Regions from separate parts of the Bradyrhizobium sp. HKCCYLS3013 genome, predicted to be linked through region 1. Evidence: predicted binding sites of a transcription regulator. Region 1 holds the regulator's gene; the other holds the start of a gene.
What was found. The regulator HrcA, encoded in region 1, represses chaperone genes, less so after heat shock. The targets are predictions, from matches to a motif close to GTTAGCACTCNCNNNNNGNGAGTGCTAAC.

Region 1 (4,211 bases):
GCCCCGGTCAACGAGGCAATGTTTGATGATGATCGTTCGACTCTTCACCGCGGCCACCCTGCTGATCTCGCTGCTGCACCCCGCATTGGCCACTGACGCCGTATTTCCGCCCGGCGTCCGCATCGGGCTCGCGCCGCTGGTCGGGCTCGCCAAGGCCAAGACGTTCTCCGGCTTCGAAACCGAGGACCAGAGCGTGAAGGTGCTGCTGACCGAACTGCCCGCCGCCGCCTATGGCGAGGTGAAGAACGCGTTTACCGCCAATCCCGCCGGGACCGGCAGCGTCAAGCCGGAGAGCATCGAGACCGCCGCCGGCACCGCCTACTATACCGTCGAGAACGGCCGCGATGGCAACACGCCGGTGCGGCGCTACTCGATGATCCTGCCCGGCAACGGCTTCTCCGGCTACGTGGCCGTGCAGATCCCGGAGACCGCGAGCCGGATCTACACCGACGATGCCGTGCGCCAGATGTTCGCCTCCGCCGTCGTCCGCAAGGACGTTCCGGTCGACGAGCAGCTCGCGATGATGCCGTTCAAGGTCACCGACCTCTCCGGGTTCAAGACCATCCGCACGCTCGGGCCGGGCGCCCTGATCCTGGCGGATGGCGAGGAGGACAAGGGCTTCGAGGCCGCGCCCTTCGTGGTGATCGGGCTGGTGGCCGGCGTGGCCCCGGAGGCGGGCGACCGCGCGCGTGTGGCGCAACAGGCGGCCACCACCATTCCGGGCGTCCGCGAAGCGCGCATCACGATGTCCGAGCCGATCCGCATCGACGGCCAGCCGGCCTATGAGACCCGGATCGACGCCACCAGCGGCAAGGACAATACGCCGGTGACGGTGGTGCAGTGGCTGCGCTTCGGCGGGCCGAACACGTTGCGGATCATCGGCAGCGCGCCGCGCGACCAGTGGTCGGCAGCCTTCCCGCGCTTCCGCGCCGTGCGCGACGGCATCCAGCCAAGAGGCTGAGCAGCTCGGCATCCGGACGCCGACTGCTTGCCGCAATACGAGCTGCAAATTCGCTGCGGGAAACAAGAAGCCACGGGCTTGCGGCCCGTGGCTTCTTCTTCGTTCGACAACAGGCCGCAGAACGCGTGCCGGTGCTCGCCGTCAGGCGGCGCTGTTCGACTGATCGTTGCTCGCCGCGGGCGCCGCCTTCGCGCCGCCCTTGGACACGCCGACCAGGGCGGGGCGCAGCACGCGCTCGCCGATCATGTAGCCGGCCTGCACGACCTGCACCACCGTGCCGGACGGCACCGACGGATCCGGGACTTCGTACATCGCCTGCTGGAAGTTGGGGTCGAACTTCTGTCCCGTCGGATCGAACTTCTTGACGCCGTTCTTCTCCAGCGTGTTGAGCAGCGAGCGCTCGGTGAGCTCGACGCCCTCGATCAGCGACTTCAGGCCCGCATCGGCATTGTCGCGCGTCTCGGCCGGCACTGCATCGAGCGCGCGCTGCAGATTGTCGGCGATGTCGAGCACGTCGCGTGCGAAGCCGGTGATGCCGTACATCCGCGCATCGGCGACCTCGCGGGCGGTCCGCTTGCGCAGATTCTCCATCTCCGCCAGCGTGCGCAGCATCTTGTCGCGCGCGTCGGCCGCCTCCTTGGCAAGGGCCTCTGCCGAGCCGGCCTCGGGATCATCGGGCATGATGTAGGGCTTGGAGACGACGGGTTCGCTGGCCTGCGCCGGGTTTTCCGGATCATTCTTATGCAGGTCGGGATCGGTCATGGACAGACTCGCAAGTTCGGCTGACGGGTTTGGGGATATGGGGCGGGATATCGTGCTTTGGGCGTCGAAAATCAAGCGCAGCCTGACCGGCCCGCCGGAGACGCCGTCCGCGGATTAACCATCTCACGCATCAGCCACCCAGCAGCCGGCTGACCAGGCGCGCGGCATAATCGACCGTCGGAATCACCCGGGCATAGTTGAGCCGGGTCGGACCGATGACGCCGAGCACGCCGACGATGCGACCCGTGGCGTCGGAATAGGGCGACACGATCGTCGACGAGCCCGACAGCGAGAACAGCTTGTTCTCCGAGCCGATGAAGATGCGGACACCTTCCGCGCTCTCCGCGCGCCCGAGCAGATCGACGACGCCGCGCTTGGTTTCGAGATCGTCGAACAGCCGCCGGACACGCTCGAGATCTTCGAGCGCATGCAGGTCCTCGAGCAGGTTGGCGTGGCCGCGCACGATGAGCTGCCGCTCGTCGCTGTCGCCGCCGGACCAGCTCGCGACGCCGGCGGCGATCACCTTCTGCGTCAGCTGGTCGAGCTCGGCACGGTCGTGCGCCAGCGCGGTCTCGAGTTCGAGCCGCGCTTCCGCCAGCGTCCGCCCTCTGATCCGGGCGTTGAGGAAATTGGACGCCTCGGTCAATGCCGAGGACGGCACGCCCGGCGGCAGGGTCAGGACCCGGTTCTCGACCTGTCCTTCCTCGCCGACCAGAACGACGAGCGCGCGCTCGGGCTCGAGCCTGACGAACTCGATGTGCTTCAGCCGGGTGTTGGATTTGGCGGTCAGAACCACGGCGGCGGCACGGGTCAGACCCGACAGCCGGGTCAGCGCTTCATCCAGCGCCGCCTCGACCGATTGCGCCCGGCCGACGGCCGCGAGCTGGCTCTGGATCGACTGCCGCTCGGCCTCCGTCATGTCGCCAACCTGCATCAGGGCGTCGACGAAGAAGCGCAGGCCGGCTTCGGTGGGCAGCCGGCCGGCCGAGGTGTGCGGCGCGTAGATCAGGCCGAGCTGCTCGAGATCGGCCATGACGTTGCGTACAGAGGCCGGCGACAGCGGAACCGCGATCAGCCGCGAAATGTTGCGCGAGCCGACCGGCTCGCCGGTCGCCAGATAGCTTTCGACGATCTGCCGGAAGATCTCGCGCGAGCGCTCGTTCAGCTGCGCCAGACCGGCCGGCGGTGTCATCAGGTTGATCGGATCGTGGTGGGCCACCAGATGCACTCCTCCCAGCTGCCTATAATGTGTCCATGCGGCGGCTCGGTGGCAAGCCGGTCATGAGGAGGGGGCTCCGGGAGCGACGGGCCCTTGATAAACCCTTGCCGCTGCCGGTCGCGGCTCCTACAAGGCCGTCAAACACCCTCTTTCGCCTCTTTCACGGAGAGAATCATGCGGCCGAGCCGCCGTGCACCGGATGAACTGCGGGCCGTGAGCCTGGAACGCGGCGTCGTCAAATACGCCGAGGGCTCCTGCCTGGTGAAGTTCGGCGACACCCATGTGCTGGTCACCGCCACGCTCGAGGACCGGCTGCCGCCCTGGCTCAAGGGCCAGGGACGCGGCTGGATCACCGCCGAATACGGCATGCTGCCACGCGCCACGTTGGAGCGAACCCGGCGCGAGGCCTCCGCCGGCAAGCAGACCGGCCGCACGGTCGAGATCCAGCGCCTGATCGGCCGCTCGCTGCGCACCGCGATCGACCTGGAAGCGCTCGGCGAGCGCCAGATCACGGTGGACTGCGACGTGCTGCAGGCCGATGGCGGCACGCGCACGGCGTCGATCACCGGCGCCTGGGTCGCGCTGGCCGACTGCATCAAGTGGATGAAGTCGCGCAACATGATCAAGACCGAGGTGCTGCGCGCCAACGTCGCCGCGATCTCCTGCGGTATCTACAACGGCACGCCGGTGCTCGATCTCGACTACGCTGAGGATTCCGAGGCGGAGACCGATGCCAATTTCGTCATGACCGGCGACGGCCGCATCATCGAGGTGCAGGGCACGGCGGAGAAGACGCCGTTCACCGAGGCCGAGTTCCTGGCGCTGATGGCGCTCGCCCGCAAGGGCGTCGCGCGGCTGGTCGACCTGCAGAAGATGGCGGTCGCGTGAACGGTCCGCACCGCAGGCTCACCGGTCGCATCGTCATCGCGACCCACAATCCCGGCAAGCTTGCCGAGATGCGCGAGCTGCTCGCCCCCCATGGCGTCGAGGCGGTGTCGGCCGGCGATCTCGGCCTGGGCGAGCCGGACGAGACCGGCGAGACCTTCCAGGCCAACGCCCGCATCAAGGCGGTCGCCGCGGCCAAGGCCGCGCAGCTTCCGGCCTTTGCCGACGATTCCGGCATCGTGGTTCACGCCCTCGACGGTGCGCCGGGGATCTATTCGGCGCGCTGGGCCGGACCGGACAAGGATTTCACCGGCGCGATGACGCGGATCGAGCGCCTGCTGCAGGAGCGCGGCGCCGCGGGTGCCGACCAGCGCGGCGCTCATT
Region 2 (4,211 bases), on a different contig from region 1:
CGCGGGAGGCGCCGGGATTCACCATCGCTGCATACGACGGCGGTTTTGGTGGCTAGCGTTTATTTTGCGTGAAGGCCGGCGGGGCATGGTTAATAGTTGACGCACGATGCACGCCAGCGTTGCTCAACCGCGGTTCCTGGCGTGAACGCGATGTTAAATAGGCTCTGCGTAGAACTGATCCGAACAAGAGGTCAGGGATACTATCATGGCTGTTCGCAAGCGTTTCCGTATCGAAGAAGCAATCGTCGGCCATATGCCGGAGCCCGACTTCGTGGGCGGCGAGATCGGCCCCAACCACAAGGAAATCATGGACGAGCTGCGCGCGATCCGCTCCCAGATGGCCAACGCCATCCGCAGCGGAGGTAGCAACACGGCCAACGCCGCCATCGAAGAATCCGCCGCACGCGAGGTCGCCGAAGCGCGCGCGCTGCTCGAGACGTATCGTGCCCAGATCGAGCAGTGCGAAAAGCTCAAGGTCGAGCTCGACCTGATCCACGACGCGATCAACCGCACCAAGGGCGAGATCGCGACCCTCCATGCCAAGAGCTTCAACGGCGAGGAGATGGCCAAGGTCAACGGCGAGCTCGGCGCGGTCGTCGGCGGCACCGAGCAGGCGACGCAGCAGATCCTCGAAGCCGCGGAGGCGATCGACCAGGCCGCCAGTGCGCTGTCCAAGGTGGACTCGGCCGACCAGCAGAAGATCCTGAGCGAAGAGATCCAGGAGCGCGTGGTGTCGATCTTCGAGGCCTGCAACTTCCAGGACCTGACCGGCCAGCGCATCAACAAGGTCATGACCACCATGAAGTTCATCGAGCACCACATCGTGGTGATGATGGACATCTGGGGCGGCGTCGACGCCATCAAGGCGCATGTGCCGCCGATCGTCGACACCCGCGAGGGCGACGCCAGGCTGCTGAACGGCCCGAAGGCGGCGGGCGAGGTCGGCCACGCCTCGCAGGACGACATCGACGCGATGTTCAACTGAGGTCGGCGGCCAGTCCCAGCGACCGCTTCAGGCCACGTCACCATACAGAACGCCGGCGCAGTCGCCGGCGTTTTTCGTTCGACACTCGACCTTTGCGGGGTGATCGCCCGGATCTCAGGCGCGCGGCCCGCAGCGGACGTAGACCATCGTCTGGTAACGGGTCGCCGCATCCTTGTCGACGAAGCGGGTGATCAGCACACGGCCGTCGAAGGAGACGACCTCGCGGTCCTGCTCGCCGCCGGGCGGTCCGGCCGGGCCGATGTAGTTCTTGCCGCTGGCCGACCCCTTCAGGCGCAGTTCCTGGGGAGTCGCCTGGTCGGCCAGATGCATCACGACACCGCCGGACGTGCCTGCCCCGATGACGTAAGGCTGTTTGCACTGCGCCAGAGCCATCTTCTCGGTGCGCGCGCGGTCATTCGGATTGTTGTAGGCGGCGAGGCCCCATTTGCCCACGAGATCCTCGGGGCGGATCGTCGCCGGAACCTCGGGCTCGACCGGCGCCTCGGTCTGCATGGGGGGCGACGGCGACAGGCTGAAGCCCGTGCACGCTCCCAGAAGCATCGTGAGCGCCGACGCGATCGCGAGATTGGCAACCGGCCGCGCGCACCGTGAACTCGTCATGGCATCCCCTTAGGAACAGAATCGTGGCTGCCCCGTCCGGCAACCAAGCGCAAAACGCTCGTCAGAGCAATGACGTCGGATGACGACGCCGCTCCACTAACATGTCTGGCCCCGGACAACATCCCCCTAACAGCCTCAAGAACGGCTTAACGGCTGGCCGTTGCTTGACAGGAACAGCCGCAAGCCATATTTCCCCGAGCGGTCTTTAGCACTCGGAGGGCGCGATTGCTAAGGCTGCGAGCCAGTTGGCGCCAAGTGGGCGTCAAATGTGGTCGCATTCAGATTTCCTCCGACAGCAACACTTATCCAAGCACCCCAAAAGGGATCCGTCATGGCCAAATCGAAGTTTCGTCCCCTGCACGACCGCGTCGTGGTTAAGCGCATCGACGCCGAAGAGAAGACCAAGGGCGGCATCATCATTCCCGACAGCGCCAAGGAAAAGCCCTCGCAGGGCGAAGTCGTCGCCGTCGGCCCCGGCGGCCGCGACGAGAGCGGCAAGCTGATCCCGATCGACGTCAAGGTCGGCGACCGCGTGCTGTTCGGCAAGTGGTCCGGCACCGAGGTCAAGCTGGACGGCGAGGAGCTCCTGATCATGAAGGAGTCCGACATCATGGGCGTCGTCGCCTGATCCCGACCTGTCGGGGGCGGCGATCAGCCGCCCCGGGCGAAAATGCTCTGCAACCTCGTTCCAGCGACAGACGGGCGATCACGCCCCTCGCCGTCGAGGTCTACTCCAGGAGAATTTTGAAATGGCAGCCAAGGACGTCAAATTCGCCGGCGACGCACGCGACCGCATGCTGCGCGGCGTCGACATTCTCGCCAACGCCGTCAAGGTGACGCTCGGCCCGAAGGGCCGCAATGTCGTCATCGAGAAGAGCTTCGGCGCTCCGCGCATCACCAAGGACGGCGTCACCGTCGCCAAGGAGATCGAGCTGGAGGACAAGTTCGAGAACATGGGCGCGCAGATGCTGCGCGAGGTCGCCTCCAAGACCAACGACACCGCCGGTGACGGCACCACCACCGCGACCGTGCTGGCCCAGGCCATCGTGCGCGAGGGCGCCAAGGCCGTTGCCGCCGGCATGAACCCGATGGACCTCAAGCGCGGCATCGACATCGCGGTGGCCGCCGTGATCAAGGACATCGAGAAGCGCGCCAAGCCGGTCGCTGCGTCCTCCGAGGTCGCCCAGGTCGGCACCATCTCCGCCAATGGCGACGCCGCGATCGGCAAGATGATCGCCCAGGCGATGCAGAAGGTCGGCAACGAGGGCGTCATCACGGTCGAGGAGAACAAGTCGCTCGACACCGAGGTGGACATCGTCGAAGGCATGAAGTTCGACCGCGGCTATCTCTCGCCCTACTTCGTCACCAATGCCGAGAAGATGACCGCCGAGCTCGACGACGTCTACGTGCTGCTGCACGAGAAGAAGCTGTCGGGCCTGCAGGCCATGCTGCCGGTGCTCGAAGCCGTGGTGCAGTCGGGCCGTCCGCTCCTGATCATCGCCGAGGACGTCGAGGGCGAGGCGCTCGCCACCCTGGTCGTCAACCGCCTGCGCGGCGGCCTCAAGGTCGCGGCCGTAAAGGCGCCGGGCTTCGGTGACCGCCGCAAGGCCATGCTCGAGGACATCGCGATCCTGACCGGCGGTCAGCTGATCTCGGAAGATCTCGGCATGAAGCTCGAGAACGTCACGGTGAAGATGCTCGGCCGCGCCAAGAAGGTCGTGATCGACAAGGAGAACACCACGATCGTCAACGGTGCCGGCAAGAAGGCCGATATCGAGGCACGCGTCGGCCAGATCAAGGCGCAGATCGAGGAGACCACCTCGGACTACGACCGTGAGAAGCTGCAGGAGCGTCTCGCCAAGCTCGCGGGCGGCGTCGCGGTGATCCGCGTCGGCGGCGCGACCGAGATCGAGGTCAAGGAGAAGAAGGACCGCGTCGAGGACGCCCTCAACGCGACCCGCGCTGCGGTGCAGGAAGGCATCGTCCCCGGCGGCGGCGTGGCGCTGCTGCGCGCCAAGAAGGCGGTCGGCCGCATCACCAACGCCAACTCGGACGTCCAGGCCGGCATCAACATCGTGCTGAAGGCGCTCGAGGCTCCGATTCGCCAGATCTCCGAGAACGCCGGCGTCGAAGGCTCGATCGTGGTCGGCAAGATCCTGGACGAGAAGTCCGAGACCTTCGGCTTCGACGCGCAGACCGAGGACTATGTCGATATGGTTGCCAAGGGCATCATCGACCCGGCCAAGGTGGTCCGCACCGCGCTGCAGGACGCCTCGTCGGTCGCCGGTCTCCTGGTCACCACCGAGGCCATGGTCGCCGAGCTGCCGAAGGATGCGGCTCCCGCGATGCCGGCCGGCGGCGGCATGGGTGGCATGGGCGGCATGGGCTTCTGAGCCCTGTTTTCGACATCTCACATTCAGGAAGGCCGCCTCCGGGCGGCCTTCTTTTTGGCCGAGTGTCCGCGCCGGGGGTGCAGCGACCGCAAATCGGCGCTACAGCTTAAGGCCGATTCTGCCCCCACAAGGATTTTCAGATGCGCGCGATTTTGCTTGCGCTGGCCGTGATTGTAGCGGCCGCGCCGGAACTCGGTTGGGCCCAGAGCAAG

Region 2: groES (co-chaperone GroES) is a predicted target of HrcA. The motif match lies at 1,811-1,839, and genes of this name have one in related genera.

What each region holds. Positions count from the first base shown of each region.
Region 1 covers NZ_JBNPTK010000006.1:233,340-237,550, forward strand. The annotation lists gene ACQR1F_RS13845 (hypothetical protein) at 26-961, shown strand; gene grpE (nucleotide exchange factor GrpE) at 1,103-1,723, opposite strand; gene hrcA (heat-inducible transcriptional repressor HrcA) at 1,854-2,942, opposite strand; gene rph (ribonuclease PH) at 3,117-3,830, shown strand; gene rdgB (RdgB/HAM1 family non-canonical purine NTP pyrophosphatase) at 3,827-4,211, shown strand, end outside.
Region 2 covers NZ_JBNPTK010000001.1:119,366-123,576, reverse strand. The annotation lists gene ACQR1F_RS00540 (protein phosphatase CheZ) at 206-985, shown strand; gene ACQR1F_RS00535 (hypothetical protein) at 1,100-1,606, opposite strand; gene groES (co-chaperone GroES) at 1,938-2,234, shown strand; gene groL (chaperonin GroEL) at 2,356-3,999, shown strand; gene ACQR1F_RS00520 (hypothetical protein) at 4,140-4,211, shown strand, end outside.